4 regions of the Enterobacter sp. SA187 genome follow, and region 1 is predicted to be linked to each of the others. Evidence: predicted binding sites of a transcription regulator. Region 1 holds the regulator's gene; each other region holds the start of a gene.
What was found. Region 1 encodes sigma-54, which starts transcription at its own class of promoters, with help from an activator protein. Its sites were predicted from a motif close to GTTGGCACANNTTTCGCTNT; they were not measured.

Region 1 (4,823 bases):
GGCAGACATTCATTTATGCGTTAAAGTACCGCGCGAAGCCTGCCCGCTGGGGCTGGCACCGACCTCCAGCACCACCGCGGCGCTGGTGATGGGCGATGCGCTGGCGGTGGCGCTGTTAAAGGCCCGCGGCTTTACGGCGGAAGATTTCGCGCTTTCCCATCCGGGCGGCGCCCTTGGCCGTAAACTGCTGCTGCGGGTGAATGACATCATGCACACCGGCGATGAGATCCCCCACGTCAGCAAAGACGCCACGCTGCGCGATGCGCTGCTGGAGATCACACGCAAAAATCTGGGCATGACGGTCATCTGCGACGATTTGATGAAAATCGAAGGTATTTTCACCGACGGCGACTTACGCCGCGTATTCGATATGGGCGCGGATGTCCGCAATCTCGGCATTGCTGACGTCATGACTCCCGGCGGTATTCGCGTACGTTCCGGGGTGCTGGCGGTCGACGCGCTCAACCTGATGCAGTCCCGCCACATCACCGTGGTTATGGTTGCCGATGGCGACCAGTTGCTGGGTGTGGTACATATGCATGATCTACTGCGCGCAGGCGTAGTGTAATAAGGATAAAAAGAATGAGTAACGCTGGTGCTTCACTTGCAACCTGCTACGGTCCCGTCAGCGCGCAAGTGATGGCAAAGGCGGAGAAAATCCGCCTGCTGATCCTCGACGTGGATGGTGTCATGTCGGATGGACTGATTTTTATGGGCAACAACGGCGAAGAGTTAAAGGCGTTTAACGTCCGTGATGGTTATGGCATTCGTTGCGCCCTCACCTCCGGTATTGAGGTGGCGATAATTACGGGCCGTAAGGCTAAACTGTTAGAAGATCGCTGCGTTACGCTCGGCATTACGCATCTGTATCAGGGGCAGTCCGATAAACGCATTGCGTTTAAACAGCTGCTTTCCGATCTGGCGGTATCAGCCGATGAAGTGGCCTATATTGGCGACGATCTCATTGACTGGCCGGTGATGGCGGACGTGGGTCTGAGCGTGGCGGTCGCTGATGCGCACCCGATGCTGATCCCGCGTGCCGATTACGTGACCTACATTAATGGCGGCCGCGGAGCCGTCCGGGAAGTCTGCGATCTGCTGTTACTGGCGCAGGGCAAACTTGAAGCAGCCACAGGGCAATCAATATGAGTAAAACCAGACGTTGGGTTATCATTCTGCTGTCGCTGGTAATACTGGTGCTGATTGGCATTAATCTGGCAGACAGAGACGACACAGAGCAGGTGGTGGCAAACACCAATGAGCCGACCTACCGCAGCGAGCACACGGACACGGTGGTTTACAGCCCGGAAGGGGCGCTGAATTACCGCCTGATCGCGCAGCATGTTGAATATTTTTCCGACCAGGCGCTGTCGTGGTTCACGCAGCCGGTGTTGACGACTTTCGACAAAGACAAAATTCCTACATGGTCAATTAAGGCAGATAAGGCCAAACTGACCGATGACCGGATGCTTTATCTTTATGGACACGTTGAGGTCAACGCCCTGACCGCTGATGCTCAACTGCGTAAAATCACCACGGATAACGCCCAGATTAACCTGATCACTCAGGATGTGACGTCAAACGATCTGGTTACGTTGTACGGTACGACATTTAATTCCAGCGGCCTGAAAATGCGCGGCAACTTACGCAGCAAAAACGCCGAGCTGATTGAAAAGGTTAGAACCTCATATGAAATTCAAAACAAACAAACTCAGCCTTAACCTTATGCTTGCCAGTACGCTTCTGGCCGCCAGCATTCCCGCGTTTGCGCTGACCGGTGATACCGATCAGCCCATTCACATTGAATCCGATCAGCAATCGTTAGACATGCAGGGCAACGTCGTGACCTTCACCGGCAACGTTGTCGTCACCCAGGGCACCATCAAAATCAATGCCGATAAAGTGGTGGTGACGCGTCCCGGCGGCGAAGAAGGTAAAGAAGTGATTGACGGCTTCGGCAAGCCAGCCACTTTCTACCAGATGCAGGATAGCGGCAAGCCGGTAAAAGGCCATGCCTCTCAGTTGCACTATGAACTGCAAAATGACTTCGTGGTGCTGACCGGCGATGCCTTCCTTGAGCAGCTCGACAGCAACATCAAAGGCGACAAAATTACCTATCTGGTGAAAGAGCAGAAAATGCAGGCTTACAGCGAGAAAGGTAAGCGCGTCACCACCGTTCTGGTGCCGTCGCAACTGCAGGACAAAAGCGCAACCCCGGCTCCGGCACAAAAAAAGAGTAACTGATCCGTTATGGCAACTTTAACTGCAAAAAATCTCGCTAAAGCTTACAAAGGCCGCCGCGTGGTGGAAGACGTCAGCCTCACCGTTAAATCCGGTGAAATTGTCGGTCTGTTAGGCCCTAACGGGGCGGGTAAAACCACCACCTTTTACATGGTGGTAGGCATCGTGCCGCGCGATGCGGGCAACATTATCATTGATGATGAAGACATCAGTCTGCTGCCGCTGCACGCCCGCGCTCGTCGCGGCATCGGCTATCTGCCGCAGGAAGCGTCGATTTTCCGTCGTCTGAGCGTGTTCGATAACCTGATGGCGGTGCTGCAAATCCGTGACGATCTGACCTCGCAACAGCGTGAAGATCGCGCCAATGAGCTGATGGAAGAGTTCCACATTGAACACCTGCGCGATAACCTCGGCCAGGCGTTGTCAGGCGGTGAACGCCGCCGTGTGGAAATCGCCCGCGCGCTGGCCGCGGATCCGAAATTTATTCTGCTGGATGAACCTTTTGCGGGCGTGGATCCAATTTCGGTTATCGACATCAAACGTATTATCGAGCACCTGCGCGACAGCGGCCTCGGTGTGCTGATTACCGACCATAACGTCCGCGAAACCCTGGCCGTGTGTGAGCGGGCTTATATCGTCAGCCAGGGGCACCTGATTGCCCATGGTACGCCGCAGCAAATCCTTGAAGACGAACAGGTTAAGCGCGTATATCTTGGGGAAGGCTTCAGACTCTGATAGGGTAGAGAAAATAAAGGGTTTAAGCGGAGAAGACTGCTCTGAATATGAAGCAAGGTTTGCAATTACGGCTCAGCCAACAACTGGCCATGACGCCACAATTGCAGCAGGCCATCCGTCTGTTGCAATTGTCTACGCTGGAACTTCAGCAAGAGCTTCAGCTGGCGCTGGAAAGCAACCCGTTGCTGGAGCAAACCGATCTTCACGATGAGATAGACGCCCAACCGACACAGGACACCGAAAACCTGGACGCCGTCGACGCCCTTGAACAGAAAGAGATGCCCGACGAGCTGCCGCTGGATGCCAGCTGGGACGAGATCTACACCGCCGGTACGCCTTCGGGTAACGGTGTCGATTATCAGGATGATGAACTGCCGGTTTATCAGGGTGAAACCACCCAGTCCCTGCAGGATTACCTGATGTGGCAGGTGGAACTGACCCCCTTCTCGGATACCGATCGCGCCATTGCCACCTCCATCGTCGACGCCGTTGATGACACCGGTTATCTCACCGTCTCGCTGGACGATATTCTTGAAAGCATGGGCGATGAGGAGATCGGGCTGGATGAGGTCGAGGCGGTGCTCAAGCGCGTACAGCGTTTTGATCCGATCGGCGTTGCCGCCCGCGATCTGCGTGACTGCCTGCTGATCCAGCTGTCGCAATTTAGCAAAGACACGCCCTGGCGCGACGAAGCGCAGTTGATCATCAGCGATCATCTTGATCTGCTGGCGAACCATGATTTCCGATCTCTGATGCGCGTAACGCGGCTGAAAGAAGATGTGCTAAAAGAAGCCGTCAATCTGATCCAGTCGCTCGATCCGCGACCCGGCCAGTCGATCCAGACGGGCGAACCCGAATATGTTATCCCTGACGTGCTGGTACGTAAGCATCAGGGGCGCTGGACTGTCGAGCTTAATTCCGACAGCATTCCCCGCCTGCAAATCAATCAGCACTATGCCGCCATGTGCGGCGGATCGCGTAATGACGCGGACAGCCAGTTTATCCGCAGTAATTTGCAGGATGCCAAATGGCTGATCAAAAGTCTGGAAAGCCGTAACGACACGCTGCTGCGCGTCAGCCGCTGTATCGTTGAGCAGCAGCAGGCCTTTTTTGATAAAGGCGAAGAATATATGAAACCGATGGTGCTGGCCGACATTGCCCAGGCCGTCGAGATGCACGAATCGACCATTTCACGTGTGACTACCCAGAAGTACCTGCACAGCCCACGGGGCATTTTTGAGCTCAAATATTTCTTCTCCAGCCATGTGAATACCGACAGCGGCGGCGAAGCATCGTCCACCGCCATTCGCGCGCTGGTGAAGAAACTGATAGCCGCAGAAAACCCTGCGAAACCACTGAGTGACAGTAAGCTAACTACCCTGCTGTCCGACCAGGGTATCATGGTAGCGCGCCGCACTGTTGCGAAGTATCGAGAGTCTTTATCCATTCCGCCGTCTAACCAGCGTAAACAGCTGGTCTGACTCAACCGATAAGGAAGACACTATGCAGCTCAATATCACAGGACATAACGTCGAGATTACTGAGCCCTTGCGCGAATTTTTACAGACAAAATTTGCCAAGCTGGAGCAATTTTTTGACAGGATCAATCAGGTCTACATTGTTCTGAAGGTGGAAAAGGTGACGCATATCGCCGACGCCACCCTGCATGTCAACGGCGGAGAGATCCACGCCAGTGCGGAAGGGCAGGATATGTATGCCGCCATTGATGGTTTAATTGATAAACTTTCACGGCAGCTCACTAAACATAAAGATAAACTGAAACAACACTAATTGTCCGGGCAGTTAACGGGTGCAGGACGGCCTGTTGTGAGACACAACGGGCCCTT
Region 2 (4,823 bases), 570 kb from region 1:
CGTACACTTCTGCACCGTGACCCAGGAACAGCTTACCGCGATCCTGCAAGCTGAACAGCGCAAACGCGACTGCTTTACCCTGGCCGTTGGAGATCAGCACGCCGTTGTTACGCTGGCCGATTTCGCCCGGCTTAACATCGTCGTAGTGGCTGAAGGTGGAGTACAGCAGACCGGTACCGGAGGTCATGGTCATGAACTCGGTACGGAAGCCGATCAGGCCACGTGCCGGGATCAGGTAATCCAGACGAATACGGCCTTTGCCGTCAGGGATCATGTCTTTGACATCGCCCTTACGCTCGCCCATTGCCTGCATTACCGCGCCCTGGTGCTGTTCTTCGATGTCCAGCGTCACGTTTTCGAACGGCTCCTGCATACGGCCATCGATCATACGGTTGATAACTTTCGGACGGGAAACCGCCAGCTCAAAGCCTTCACGACGCATGTTTTCGATAAGTACGGACAGGTGCAGTTCACCACGACCGGATACACGGAACGCGTCCGCATCTTCGGTTTCTTCAACGCGCAGCGCCACGTTGTGCACAAGCTCTTTGTTCAGGCGGTCAAGGATCTGACGGGAGGTAACGAATTTACCTTCTTTGCCACAGAACGGAGAGGTGTTGACGTTAAAGAACATGGTAACGGTCGGTTCATCAACAGACAGAGCCGGCAGCGCTTCGACATTCTGCGGATCGCAGATGGTGTCGGAGATGTTCAGTTCGCCCAGACCAGTGATCGCGATGATGTCGCCCGCTTCAGCTTCAGTGGATTCGATACGTTCCAGACCGAGGTGGCCCAGCACTTTACCCACTTTACCGTTACGCGTTTTACCTTCGCTGTCGATGATGGTCACTTGCTGGTTCGGTTTCACCTTGCCGCGTTTGATGCGGCCGATGCCGATAACACCAACATAGTTGTTGTAATCCAGCTGGGAGATCTGCATCTGCAGCGGACCATCAAGGTCAACGTTCGGCGCAGGTACATGGTCAACAATCGCCTGGTACAGCGGGGTCATGTCTTCCGCCATATCAGTGTGATCGTTACCGGCGATGCCCATCAGTGCAGATGCATAGATGATAGGGAAATCGAGCTGCTCGTCAGTCGCGTCGAGGTTAACGAACAGGTCGAATACCTGATCGACAACCCAGTCCGGACGCGCGCCAGGACGGTCAACTTTATTAATAACAACAATCGGCTTCAGGCCGTGTGCAAACGCTTTTTTGGTAACAAAGCGAGTCTGCGGCATTGGGCCATCCATTGCGTCAACCACCAGCAGCACGGAGTCTACCATGGACATAACACGTTCAACTTCACCACCGAAGTCGGCGTGACCCGGGGTATCAACGATGTTGATACGGTAGTCATTCCATTTAATAGCGGTGTTTTTAGCGAGGATGGTAATCCCACGCTCTTTCTCCAAATCGTTGGAGTCCATCACGCGTTCGGTCGTTTCAGCACGCTCGCTGAAAGTACCGGATTGCTGCAGGAGCTTGTCAACCAGGGTAGTTTTACCGTGGTCAACGTGAGCAATGATGGCGATGTTACGCAAATTTTCGATCACAACTTTGCCTCAGGCATTAGAAATAGCGCGTTATTGTACACGTATTAATCGCAGTACAGAACAGGATCACAAAGAACCTTTACAAACAATACGGAAAGTAAGGCTTTGTGATCGCTTTCACGGCGCAGTAAAGGGGTGCCTTAACGAAAATTGCACCAATATAGTGCTTGTGGTTCACAATCAAGCACTATACTGGTGCAATGTTTCCATTCTGGTGCAGCCCTTTTGCACTATGACGTGCATGATAACGCCTTTTGGGGGTGTTTTTAAAGTTGGCACAGATTTCGCTTTATATCCTGCAGAGCAACAATGCCGTTTATGAGCAGTGTTTTCTGACCTCGTTACCACGACGACAATGACAAAATCCGGGAGAGTTAAGTATGTCCGCTGAACACGTTTTGACGATGCTGAATGAACATGAAGTGAAGTTTGTCGATTTGCGCTTCACCGATACCAAAGGTAAAGAACAGCACGTCACTATCCCGTCCCATCAGGTTAATGCCGAATTCTTCGAAGAAGGCAAAATGTTTGATGGCTCCTCGATTGGTGGCTGGAAAGGTATCAACGAATCCGACATGGTGTTGATGCCTGACGCGACTACCGCTGTCATTGACCCGTTCTACGAAGAAACTACGCTGATCATCCGCTGCGACATCCTGGAACCCGGCACCCTGCAGGGCTATGACCGTGACCCGCGTTCTATCGCGAAACGCGCTGAAGAGTACCTGCGTTCTACTGGCATCGCCGACACCGTACTGTTCGGGCCAGAACCAGAATTCTTCCTGTTCGACGATATCCGTTTCGGCAGCTCCATCTCCGGTTCTCACGTTGCTATCGATGATATCGAAGGCGCATGGAACACCGGCACCAAATACGAAGGCGGTAACAAAGGTCACCGTCCGGCAGTAAAAGGCGGTTACTTCCCGGTTCCACCGGTCGATTCTTCACAGGATCTGCGTTCCACCATGTGTCTGGTGATGGAAGAGATGGGTCTGGTTGTTGAAGCTCATCACCACGAAGTGGCAACTGCGGGTCAGAACGAAGTGGCAACCCGCTTCAACACCATGACCAAAAAAGCCGACGAAATTCAGATCTACAAATATGTTGTGCACAACGTGGCGCACCGCTTCGGTAAAACCGCGACCTTTATGCCGAAACCGATGTTCGGTGATAACGGTTCCGGTATGCACTGCCATATGTCCCTGTCCAAGAACGGCACCAACCTGTTCTCTGGCGACAAATATGCCGGTCTGTCTGAGCAGGCGCTGTTCTACATCGGCGGCGTAATCAAACACGCTAAAGCGATCAACGCCCTGGCGAACCCGACCACCAACTCTTACAAGCGTCTGGTCCCGGGTTACGAAGCGCCGGTTATGCTGGCTTACTCTGCCCGTAACCGTTCTGCCTCTATCCGTATTCCGGTGGTTGCTTCTCCGAAAGCGCGTCGTATCGAAGTACGCTTCCCGGATCCGGCGGCTAACCCGTACCTGTGCTTCGCTGCACTGCTGATGGCTGGCCTTGACGGTATCAAGAACAAGATCCACCCGGGCGAAGCGATGGACAAAAACCTGTATGACCTGCCGCCGGAAGAAGCCGCAGAGATCCCACAGGTTGCAGGCTCTCTGGAAGAAGCACTGAATGCGCTGGACGCAGACCGTGAGTTCCTGACAGCTGGCGGCGTATTCACTGACGACGCGATCGATGCTTACATCGCTCTGCGTACCGAAGAAAACGACCGTGTGCGCATGACGCCGCACCCGGTTGAGTTTGAACTGTATTACAGCGTTTAATTATTAAGACTCGGTGAATTTCTTGTCGCAGCTGTGTTGGCTGCGACAAGACAGACGCCTGAGGTTTTTTGTTGCCGTGGAACTTTAGCCCATCTCAGGATGGGCTTTTTTCTCCACGCCCGGCATATATTTGCGAACAATTCACCGACTTACACTTATAATGCACTGTATTGGTGCACACTAAGGAGACTGCTGAATGGCAACAGGCGTGGTGCCCGATGCTGGGCAGATCCTCAATTCTCTGATCAACAGTATTTTGCTGGTTGATGATGACCTGGCAATTCACTATGCGAACCCGGCGGCGCAACAGTTGCTGGCCCAAAGTTCACGCAAGCTGTTTGGCACACCGTTACCCGAACTACTGAGTTATTTTTCGCTGAATATTGGCCTGATGCAGGAAAGTTTGCAGGCCGGACAAGGCTTTACCGATAACGAAGTGACGCTGGTGATCGATGGCCGCTCACATATTCTTTCCCTGACCGCGCAACGTCTGCCGGAGGGCCTGATCCTGCTGGAGATGGCGCCCATGGATAATCAGCGTCGCCTGAGTCAGGAGCAGTTACAGCACGCTCAGCAGATCGCCGCCCGCGACCTGGTGCGTGGCCTGGCCCATGAAATTAAAAATCCGCTCGGCGGTTTGCGCGGCGCGGCGCAGTTGCTCAGCAAAGCGCTGCCCGACCCGGCGCTGATGGAATACACCAAAGTCATTATTGAACAGGCTGACCGGCTGCGAAATCTGGTGGACCGTCTGTTAGGCCCGCAGCAGCCGGGAATGCACGTCACGGAAAGTATTCATAAGGTGGCGGAGCGCGTGGTGAAGCTGGTATCGATGGAGCTGCCGGAAAACGTCACCCTGGTGCGCGATTACGATCCCAGCCTGCCCGAATTACCGCACGATCCCGACCAGATCGAACAGGTTTTACTGAATATTGTGCGCAATGCTCTGCAGGCGCTTGGCCCGGAGGGCGGCGAGATTGTGCTGCGTACCCGCACGGCCTTCCAGCTGACGCTGCACGGCGTGCGCTATCGCCTGGCCGCACGCATTGATATTGAAGATAACGGGCCGGGTATCCCGTCGCATTTGCAGGACACGCTGTTTTATCCGATGGTCAGTGGTCGCGAAGGCGGTACCGGGCTTGGGCTGTCCATTGCCCGCAATTTAATCGATCAGCACTCCGGCAAAATTGAATTCACCAGTTGGCCAGGACATACCGAATTCTCGGTGTTCCTGCCTATTCGGAAGTAGAGGTATTTATGCAGCGAGGGATAGTCTGGATCGTTGATGACGATAGCTCCATCCGCTGGGTGCTGGAACGCGCGCTCACCGGGGCTGGCTTGAGTTGTACGACCTTTGAAAGTGGCAACGAGGTGCTTGACGCGCTGACCACCAAAACCCCGGATGTTCTGTTGTCGGATATTCGTATGCCAGGGATGGATGGCCTCGCCCTGCTTAAACAGATCAAACAACGACATCC
Region 3 (4,823 bases), 1.9 Mb from region 1:
TCAAACTCGTACATTATTTGCCTCCCATATTGCCAGGCAGGCGGACTTTACGTTCTACCAGGTTCATTACCAGCATAATCACGGCGTTAATCAGGACGTAGGCAAGGGTGATGGCGGTAAAGGATTCCCACGCGTGGGCGGAGTAATCCAGCAGCTTACCCGCCTGCGCCGCCATATCCACCAGACCAATGGTCGAGGCGATAGCGGAGTTTTTCACCAGGTTCATCATCTCAGACGTCATCGGCGGCACGATCACCCGATAGGCGTTCGGCAGCAGCACATAGCGATAGGTTTGCGGCAGCGTCAGGCCCATCGCCAGCCCGGCGTTTTTCTGGCCGCGCGGCAGCGATTCGATCGCCGCACGCACCTGCTCGCACACACGGGCGGCGGTAAACAGTCCGAGGCAGATCATTGACGACAGGAAGAACTGGATATTGGGATCGAGCTCGGCTTTAAACCACATGCCGAGATCTTCCGGCAGCAGTTCAGGCACGACCAGATACCAGGTAAAGAATTGCACGATTAACGGCACGTTACGGAAGAGTTCGACGTAAAGCGTCCCGATGCCTGCCAGGAACCGGTTAGGCACGGTTCTGAGGATGCCAAACAGGGAGCCAACCAGGAAAGCGAGGATCCAGGCGGTGATCGACAGCGCGACCGTGACCTGAAAACCGCTCCACAGCCAGCCAAGATAGGTGGTGTTGCCGAACGGGGCTTGTTGCAGGAAAATTCCCCAGTTCCAGTCTATTGACATAATCTACCTCTGAAAAAAAAGGGTAGCAGCGCTACCCCCGAAGATTAATAAGAAGCTGTAATATTCGTGCTGAATGGGGAACGACCCTTCAACGTATAGTCTGTCCGCGCTTCATATCAATCGAGAGGGCAGGAGGACCCGCCCCTAATGGTTGTAATTAGTTAAGAGCTTTGTCGTTAGGTTCTTTGAACAGCGCTTTCATCTCATCCGAGAGTTCAAAGTTCATGTTCAGATTTTTTGGCGGAATTGGGTTTTTGAACCACTTATCAAACCACTTAGCCGCTTCGCCAGAGGTCTGCGCCTGGGCGATGGTGTCATCCATCAGCTTCTTGAACTCGGTATCGCCTTTACGCAGCATGCAGCCATAGGCTTCCTGCGACTGCGGCTTGCCGACGATTTCCCAGTTATCCGGTTTTTTCGCCTTCGCACGCTCGCCCGCCAACAGGGCATCGTCCATCATAAAGGCCACGGCACGACCGCTTTCCAGGGTGCGGAAGGAGTCGCCATGATCTTTCGCGCTGATGATGCGCATATCCATTTTCTGCTCTTCGTTAAGCTTGTGCAGCAACACTTCAGAGGTGGTGCCTGAGGTGACGACGACCGCTTTACCTTTCAGATCGGCGAAGTCTTTCACGTTGCCGCCTTTTTTCGCCAGCAGACGGGTGCCCACGACGAAAATGGTGTCAGAGAAAGCGGCCTGCTTCTGGCGCTCCAGGTTGTTGGTAGTGGAGCCGCACTCAAAATCAAAGGTGCCGTTCTGCAACAGAGGAATACGGTTTTGCGAGGTGATAGGGATCAGTTTTACCTGCAGGTCCGGCTTGTTGAGCTTTTTCTTTACCGCTTCAACAATGGCGTTGGAGTAAGCCTGCGAATAACCCACCACTTTTTGCTGGTTATCGTAGTAGGAGAACGGTACGGAAGATTCACGGTGTCCGACCACGATGACGCCGTTTTTGGCGATTTTTTCCAGCGTGCTTTGCCCGGCCGCAGGGGCTGCATCTTCAGCCTGCGCTACGCCGGCGGACATTCCCATCACCAGCATTGCTGTGGCCAGTTTACGTAATTGCATATCCAACTCCTTCATCGTCAGCGCCAGAGACGCATTGATACCCAGTGTGAGTGATTGTGTTGTTATATCCTGCTGCTTAAGCGTGCAGTGTTATGCGTGTTTGTTAACATTTAGTCTGGCTTAATGTAAAGATTTTGCTGCGATATTGTTTATTTTTGCGAGGCGCTCCGCACCGTTTAGAGGCATAAATCGCTGCTTGCACCAAATTAGTGCCGCCGCCGATCCGTGCTGGTGCATCAAGGTTGCAGAGCCGCAAAAAATCGCTGTTCCCTGCTAATGGGTAGCAAGAGGTGTGCCAGTTTTGAAGGAGTGCAGGCCCGGTGCACTGTGTGCGACCGGTCCTGGAGGAGAGGGATTAGTGACGACGCTGGCGCAGACTCATCACCAGCGCGCCGAAACCGGCGAGCGCGGTGAGGATCCACAGCGGCCAGTTGCCGGTGCGGGCATAAGGCGTAAGGCCACGTGCCGGCGTGACCTCTGCCGTCAGCACCTGACGGGTAAACTGCGGGATCATAGCCTGAATGTCGCCCTGCGGACCAATCACGGCGGTAATGCCATTGTTGGTGCTGCGCAGCAGCGGACGTGCCAGCTCCAGCGAACGCATACGCGCCATCTGGAAGTGCTGCCACGGGCCGATAGATTTACCGAACCAGGCATCGTTGGAAATGGTCAGCAGGAAGTCCGTATCCGGACGGAAGTTGTCCCGCACCTGTTCGCCGAGAATGATTTCATAGCAGATGGCGGGCGTCAGATTAAACCCGTGCGCATGCAGCTGCGGCTGCACGTAAGGCCCGCGGCTGAATGACGACATCGGCAGGTCAAAGAACGGCGCCAGCGGACGCAGGATCGACTCCAGCGGCACGAACTCGCCAAACGGCACCAGATGGTTTTTGTTGTAGCGATTGGTGGAGTCATAACGATACGGACTGTCTTTACCCAGCGTAATGATAGTGTTGTAGGTATCGTAGCGATTCTGCTGATTCAGACGCGCATCCACAATGCCGGTGATAAGCGTTGTGTCTCTGTCACGCAGCTGCGCGTCCAGCGAGCTTAAAAAGCGCTGCTGGTTGATTTCCAGATCCGGAATGGCGGACTCCGGCCAGATGATCAGTTGCGATTTGCCCATCTCCCGCTCGCTGTTGCTAAGGTAGATCTCCAGCGTATTCACCAGCTGGTTTTCATCCCATTTCAGCGACTGCGGAATATCGCCCTGCACCAGCGACACCTGCGTGGCTTTTTCCGGCAGCAACGTATACCACTGAACATAGCGCAGCGGGAAGGGCAGCGCGAACAGCACCACGCCCGCCGCCAGCGGACGCCAGTTGCGGGTCGCGATAGCCAGCGCCAGCAGGCCGCTGACTATCATCAGAAGGGCGTTGATCGCTTCCACGCCCATCACCGGCGCCAGCCCTTTCAGCGGGCCGTCGATCTGGCTGTAGCCAAACTGCAACCACGGGAAGCCGGTCAGCACCCAGCCGCGCAGGAATTCCGTCAGCTGCCAGACGACAGGCGCGGCAATCGCCACGCGCAGCCAGTTCGTCTTCGGCCACAGGCGGGAGAGGATCCCGGCAAACAGACCGGTATAGAGCGACAGATAGGCGGCCAGCAGTACGACGAGGAAAATATTGATCGGGCCGGGCATGCCGCCGAACTGCGCGATGCTGACGTAAACCCAGTTGATGCCGGAACCAAACAGCCCCAGCCCCCAGAAATAACCAATCCAGGCGGCCTGCAGGGGGCGGCGGTTGAGGGTCAGCCCCTGCAGCCCCATCAGAGACAGCAGCGCGGCAGGCCAGATATCATAAGGAGAAAAAGCCAGCGTTCCGCTGGCTCCGAGTATCAGCGCCAGCAGCAGGCGATAGCGCTGGCGTTCCATTAATGGGGCAAAAACCATTTATTCATCCAGTAGTGGTTTTATTCGTCCAGTTTTGGCTGGGGAGAATCATCCGGTATTCTGACGTGAACCTGAATAATACGGCGGCTGTCGGCCATCGCAACTTTAAACTGGTAACCATCAATGTCGATGGATTCGCCGCGCGCAGGCAGGTGCCCGAACGCCTGCATTACCAGGCCGCCGATGGTATCCACTTCTTCATCGCTGAAGTTCGTACCGAAGGTTTCGTTGAAGTCTTCAATGGAGGCCAGCGCGCGCACCGTCCAGGTATGACGGCTGAGCTGGCGGAATTCGATATCCTCTTCTTCATCGTATTCGTCTTCAATTTCGCCGACGATCAACTCAAGAATATCTTCAATGGTCACCAGACCTGAAACGCCACCAAATTCATCAATGACGATCGCCATATGGTAACGTTGTGAACGGAACTCTTTCAGCATGCGGTCAACCCGCTTGCTTTCCGGTACAACCACCACCTGACGTAACACTTTCTCCATGCTAAAGGCTTCGGCATCGCTGCGCATAAACGGCAGCAGATCTTTGGCCATCAGAATCCCTTCAATGTGATCTCTGTCTTCGCTGATCACCGGAAAACGCGAGTGGGCAGACTCGATGATAACGTCGAGACATTCATCCAGCGTTTGATTGCGTTTGAGGGTGATCATTTGCGAGCGGGGGATCATGATGTCGCGGACGCGCTGGTCGGCAATATCCATTACCCCTTCGAGCATGTCACGCGTATCTTCGTCGATAAGATCGTTCTGCCCGGAATCACGGATTAGCGCCAGTAATTCATCGCGGTTTTTAGGTTCACCGTGGAAAAGCTGGCTCAGTAAGAGGGAAAAAAATCCCTTTTTGCTGTTAAGTGTATCGTTACTGTGGGAATTGTCGTCGCTCATGGCGTCGTGTGGGATCTCATGTTAATCAAAATGTCGCACGTCACGCGTAAACTCAGCGCCAGACGGCATGAAAAGCAGCCGCGCCGGTAAACCGGCGCACAGACTACTCCTTCTCGGCAATGTACGGATCCTCATAGCCCAGAGCAAGCATTATCTCTGTTTCGATGCCTTCCATTTCTTCTGCTTCGTCATCTTCAATATGATCAT
Region 4 (4,823 bases), 500 kb from region 1:
CCGGATCCAGCCAGTGACGCAGCTTCAGCACCGGGGCAAAAGCGGCTTTCACCGGATGGGCAAAACCGTGGGCGGTGATCACCATGGATGGCTCGTGATCGTAACCGCACACCCATGCCGCCCCGCGCTGGCGTCCCGGTAAACGGTCGCCTTTCAACAACAGCATGATGATCAGCGGCAACAGCGGACAGGCCACCAGCAGCAGCGCGATCATCGGCTGTGACACGCTGGTCTGCGCGGTGGCAAGCGGCAGCGGTACCGCCGTTGATAACAGCGGCAGCAGCCAGGGCACGCCCACGCCGCCCGCGATACAGCACAGCGCCAGCGCCACCACGGAGAAGGTCATCAGCAAGGGCGCAGGACGGGCGTTTGCCGCCTCCGGGGTGCGGGGCGTGCCGAGAAAGGTCACGCCATAGACTTTCGCCATACACATCACCGCCAGCGCGCCGGTGATCGCCAGCCCCACGGCTAACAGCGGGCCGAGCAGACGGCCGATAAACAGCTCGCTGCTGCTCAGGCGGAAGAAGGACTGGTAGATCACCCACTCCCCGGCAAAGCCGTTGAGCGGCGGCAGCGCCGCCATCGCCATCAGCCCCACCAGCATGGCGAGCGAGATCAGCGGCATGCGTTTGCCGATACCGCCCAGTTTTTCAATATCGCGATGTCCGGTCTGATACCAGACGCTGCCCGCGCCGAGAAACAGCGTGCTTTTAAACAGGCTGTGGTTGATGAGGTGATAGAGGCCGCCGGTCATGCCAAGGGCGATAAGCGCGGGCTGTTGCAGGGCGATGCCGGTCAGACCGGCCCCCAGACCGAGCAAAATAATGCCGATATTTTCCAGCGTGTGGTACGCCAGCAGACGCTGAATATTGTGCTCCATCAGCGCGTAAAGGCCGCCGACAAAAGCCGTCACCATCCCCAGCGCCAGCAGCACAATGCCCCACCACAGCGGTGGATTACCGCCCGCGAGCGATAATGTCAGGATGCCGAACAGACCGATTTTCATCACCACGGTGGAGAACAGCGCCGCGGCGGGCGCACTGGCATTCGCATGGGCCTGCGGCACCCAGCCGTGCAGCGGGATGATCCCCGCCAGCAGGCCAAATCCGGCCACGCCGGTGAGCCAGATCCCGGCGCTCAGCGGTAACTGTTGGGCGGCCATATTCATCTGCGTCAGATCCAGCGTGTGATAACGCTGCCAGATCAGCCCGCAGCTGACGACCAGCAGCAGCGTGCCCGCCCGGCCCAGCACAAACCACAGTTTTGCCGACTGGCCGCAGCCGGTAAGAAACACCGCGCACAGCGCCATGATCTCCGCCATGACCACCAGCACGCCAAAGTTATCTGCAACGACAGCGCACACCGCCGCCGCCATCAGGGCGTTCATCAGCAGACCGTTCGCCTGCACCCCGGCATGACGATGCCAGTCAAGGTTAAACAGGCTGACAAACAGCCCGCACAGGCCGAGGGTGATAAGCCAGATCGCAGACAGCGGCGTGATCAGCATCCCCATACCCGCCAGCGATACCGTGCCCTGCACCGCCACGCCGTCGAGCAGTACCAGCGCGCCGGCCCCCGCCGTCATGACGCTGGCGAGCGCGCCGCCCAGCCCTGCCATCACGCCGCTCAGCGGCTTATAAAATGAAAATGCCGCTGCCAGCAACGCCGCCGCGGAAAAAAACAGCAGCGCGCTGTTAATGAGTGAAAGCGCGTTCAATGTGTACCTCCTGGCGGCAGCATCAGCGCCGACAGATCGCCGAAATCCGCGTTAATGGTCAGCTCGCGCTTGCGTTTGCTGGCGCGGGCGATGTCATGGTTATCGACCAGATGCAGCGCCTGCGTCGGGCAGGTGCGCACGCAGGCGGGACCGGCGTCATCGAAGCTGCACAGATCGCATTTCACCGCCACGGCGCGGATACCTGGTACCCAGTCCAGCAGCGTGCTGACACGGGCTGGCGCAGGCGGCGCGGCGGGCGCTTTCGGCGTATTGGCGTTGGCCGGAATATGCAGCGGGCGGCTGCCGGACATTTCTATCGCGCCAAATGGACAGGCGATGGCGCACAGCTTACAGCTGACGCACAGGCTTTCATTGAGCTGCACCGCGCCATCGACGCGGTTAATGGCATTCACCGGGCAGACCCCGGCGCAGGGCGCGTCTTCGCAGTGATGACATAGCTGCGGCGCAGATTCTTTTTCGTTGCGCATCACTTTCAGGCGCGGCATAGACTGCAAACCGCGCTGGCGATGCGTCTCGGCACAGGCGGCTTCACAGGTGTGGCAGCCAATGCAGAGGGTGGAGTCAGCAATTACAAAACGATTCACCAGGCATTCCTCAGGTGGTCATTTTTGACGAAATCATGCCGATGTACTGTCTGTTTCGACACTCATCGACACCCGTGCGGTTACGCCTGCGCCCTTTGTAACGGGCGGTTCACCAGCTGATGCAGATCGATGGGCAGATCCTGTTCAATGGCGGCATACAGGCCGTGGTAAACGGTGGCGATTTTATCGAGATAGTGTTCGAGTACGGCTTCGCGGGAGCGGTTGCTGACGTGGCCGTCAACCCGGCCATCCAGCCCCAGTTGCGCCTGCGCAATCAACAGTTTGTCGTCGCTGTTTTTGCTGCCGACGTAATACTCGATGGTGTGGCTGTTAAAGCCGTCGGCGAGGGTGACGTAAACCGGAAAGTGCTCGAATAAGACAAAGCACAGATCCCGGTCCGGCGCGCAGCTCATGGCATGATGCAGCCGCGCTTTTGACAGGGTTATCCCCTGAACCAGTGAGTTGCAGTAATGACGCCATTCATCCTGGAGGCGTTGATGCCGTTCGGCAATGTAGTCCGCTTTTTCGCTAATTTCCCAGATGGTCATGTCAGGTTACCCAATTAGTTGCGATAACCGTTGTTAGCAGTTTTTATGCCAGTTTTTAATACATTGAATTTTAAAGATAAAAAACAAAACCATCGCGAAAATGACATGTCATTTCGTCAGCGTCGACATCGTCAGTGACATGTCAAAAAGAGCTGGCATCGTTATTGCATTCGTTAGGCCATCGACTAACGGGAGGCGCTATGCACGAAATTACCCTTTGCCAGCGCGCGCTGGAACTTATCGAACAGCAGGCAGCGGCGCACGGCGCGCGGCGCGTCACCGGCGTGTGGTTAAAAATTGGCGCATTTTCCTGCGTCGAAAGCAGCGCATTGAGCTTCTGCTTTGATCTGGTATGCCGTGGCACCCTGGCGGAAGGTTGTACACTGCATCTCGATGAGCAACAGGCCGAGTGCTGGTGCGGGCATTGTCAGCAGTACGTCACCTTACTGAGCCAGCGCGTGCGCCGTTGTCCGCTGTGTCACAGCGACGGCTTACAGATTGTCGCCGACGACGGTCTGCAAATTCAGCGTCTGGAAATTGAACAGGAGTGAAATATGTGTACCACCTGTGGTTGCGGTGAAGGCAATCTCTATATAGAAGGCGACGAGCACAATCCGCACTCGGCGTTTCGCGGGGCGCCCTTCGCGCCTGCCGCCCGGCCCGGGCTTACCATCACTGGCATGAAAACCGCCTTTAGTCCAACGCAAACCGACAGCGGCGATCTGCATTATGGTCATGGCGAGGCGGGCACCCATGCGCCCGGCATGAGCCAGCGCCGGATGCTGGAAGTGGAAATCGACGTGCTGGATAAAAACAATCAGCTTGCCGCCCGCAACCGCGCGCGCTTCGCCGCCCGCCAGCTGCTGGTGCTGAACCTGGTTTCCAGCCCCGGCTCCGGTAAGACCACTCTGCTCACCGATACCCTGCTGCGCCTGAAAGGCAAAACCGCCTGCGCGGTGATTGAAGGCGATCAGCAAACGGTAAACGACGCCGCGCGTATTCGCGCCACCGGCACCCCGGCCATTCAGGTGAATACCGGTAAAGGCTGCCATCTGGATGCACAGATGATCGCCGACGCCGCGCCGCGTTTACCGCTGGACGACGGCGGTATTTTGTTCATCGAAAACGTCGGCAACCTGGTGTGTCCGGCGAGCTTTGACCTGGGCGAGCGGCATAAAGTGGCGGTACTGTCCGTCACCGAAGGCGAAGACAAGCCGCTGAAATATCCGCATATGTTTGCCGCCGCCTCGCTGATGCTGCTCAATAAAATCGACCTGCTGCCCTATCTGAATTTTGACGTCGAACGCTGTTTAGAGGCGGCGCGGGCGGTGAATCCACAGATAGAAGTGATCCTGATCTCCGCCACCAGCGGCGAAGGCATGGACAGCTGGCTTGCCTGGCTGGAGGCGCAACAATGTGCATAGGCGTACCGGGGCAGATCAGCGCCATCGACGGTTTACAGGCGAAAGTGGACGTCTGCGGCATTCAGCGTGATGTGGATCTGACGCTGGTGGGCAGCACCGATGAAACAGGCCAGTCGCGCCTCGGCCAGTGGGTGCTGGTGCACGTCGGCTTTGCGATGAGCGTGATCAACGAAGCGGAAGCCCGCGACACCCTGAGAGCCCTGCAAAATATGTTTGAGGTAGAGCCGGACGTCGGCGGTCTGCTGTACGGTGACGCCCACAACAGCGGAGGCCGGTGATGCGTTTTGTTGATGAATACCGCGCCCCGGAACAGGTGATGCAGCTTATCGATCGCCTGCGGGATCGCGCCCGCCAGCTCTCTTACACCGCTTCCCGCCCGCTGCGCATTATGGAAGTGTGCGGCGGCCATACCCACGCGATTTTTAAATTCGGCCTCGATCAGCTGCTGCCGGACAATATCGAATTCATTCACGGGCCGGGCTGCCCGGTCTGCGTGTTGCCGATGGGACGCATCGACACCTGCGTGGAG

Region 2: a site for sigma-54 is predicted at 1,830-1,849, ahead of glnA (glutamate--ammonia ligase). Genes of this name have one in related genera too.
Region 3: a site for sigma-54 is predicted at 2,104-2,123, ahead of BMF08_RS11705 (amino acid ABC transporter substrate-binding protein). Genes of this name have one in related genera too.
Region 4: a site for sigma-54 is predicted at 3,022-3,041, ahead of hypA (hydrogenase maturation nickel metallochaperone HypA). Genes of this name have one in related genera too.

Annotation. Positions count from the first base shown of each region.
Region 1 is NZ_CP019113.1:604,009-608,831, forward strand. Features, by position in the region: gene kdsD (arabinose-5-phosphate isomerase KdsD) at 1-568, shown strand, start outside; gene kdsC (3-deoxy-manno-octulosonate-8-phosphatase KdsC) at 583-1,149, shown strand; gene lptC (LPS export ABC transporter periplasmic protein LptC) at 1,146-1,721, shown strand; gene lptA (lipopolysaccharide ABC transporter substrate-binding protein LptA) at 1,690-2,244, shown strand; gene lptB (LPS export ABC transporter ATP-binding protein) at 2,251-2,976, shown strand; gene rpoN (RNA polymerase factor sigma-54) at 3,024-4,457, shown strand; gene hpf (ribosome hibernation promoting factor) at 4,480-4,767, shown strand.
Region 2 is NZ_CP019113.1:1,171,967-1,176,789, reverse strand. Features, by position in the region: gene typA (ribosome-dependent GTPase TypA) at 1-1,558, opposite strand, end outside; gene glnA (glutamate--ammonia ligase) at 1,939-3,348, shown strand; gene glnL (nitrogen regulation protein NR(II)) at 3,545-4,594, shown strand; gene glnG (nitrogen regulation protein NR(I)) at 4,603-4,823, shown strand, end outside.
Region 3 is NZ_CP019113.1:2,458,859-2,463,681, forward strand. Features, by position in the region: gene gltK (glutamate/aspartate ABC transporter permease GltK) at 1-14, opposite strand, end outside; gene BMF08_RS11700 (amino acid ABC transporter permease) at 14-754, opposite strand; gene BMF08_RS11705 (amino acid ABC transporter substrate-binding protein) at 912-1,823, opposite strand; gene lnt (apolipoprotein N-acyltransferase) at 2,179-3,717, opposite strand; gene corC (CNNM family magnesium/cobalt transport protein CorC) at 3,738-4,616, opposite strand; gene ybeY (rRNA maturation RNase YbeY) at 4,720-4,823, opposite strand, start outside.
Region 4 is NZ_CP019113.1:105,238-110,060, forward strand. Features, by position in the region: gene hycC (formate hydrogenlyase subunit 3) at 1-1,717, opposite strand, end outside; gene BMF08_RS00560 (4Fe-4S dicluster domain-containing protein) at 1,714-2,322, opposite strand; gene hycA (formate hydrogenlyase regulator HycA) at 2,403-2,870, opposite strand; gene hypA (hydrogenase maturation nickel metallochaperone HypA) at 3,071-3,421, shown strand; gene hypB (hydrogenase nickel incorporation protein HypB) at 3,425-4,294, shown strand; gene BMF08_RS00580 (HypC/HybG/HupF family hydrogenase formation chaperone) at 4,285-4,572, shown strand; gene hypD (hydrogenase formation protein HypD) at 4,572-4,823, shown strand, end outside.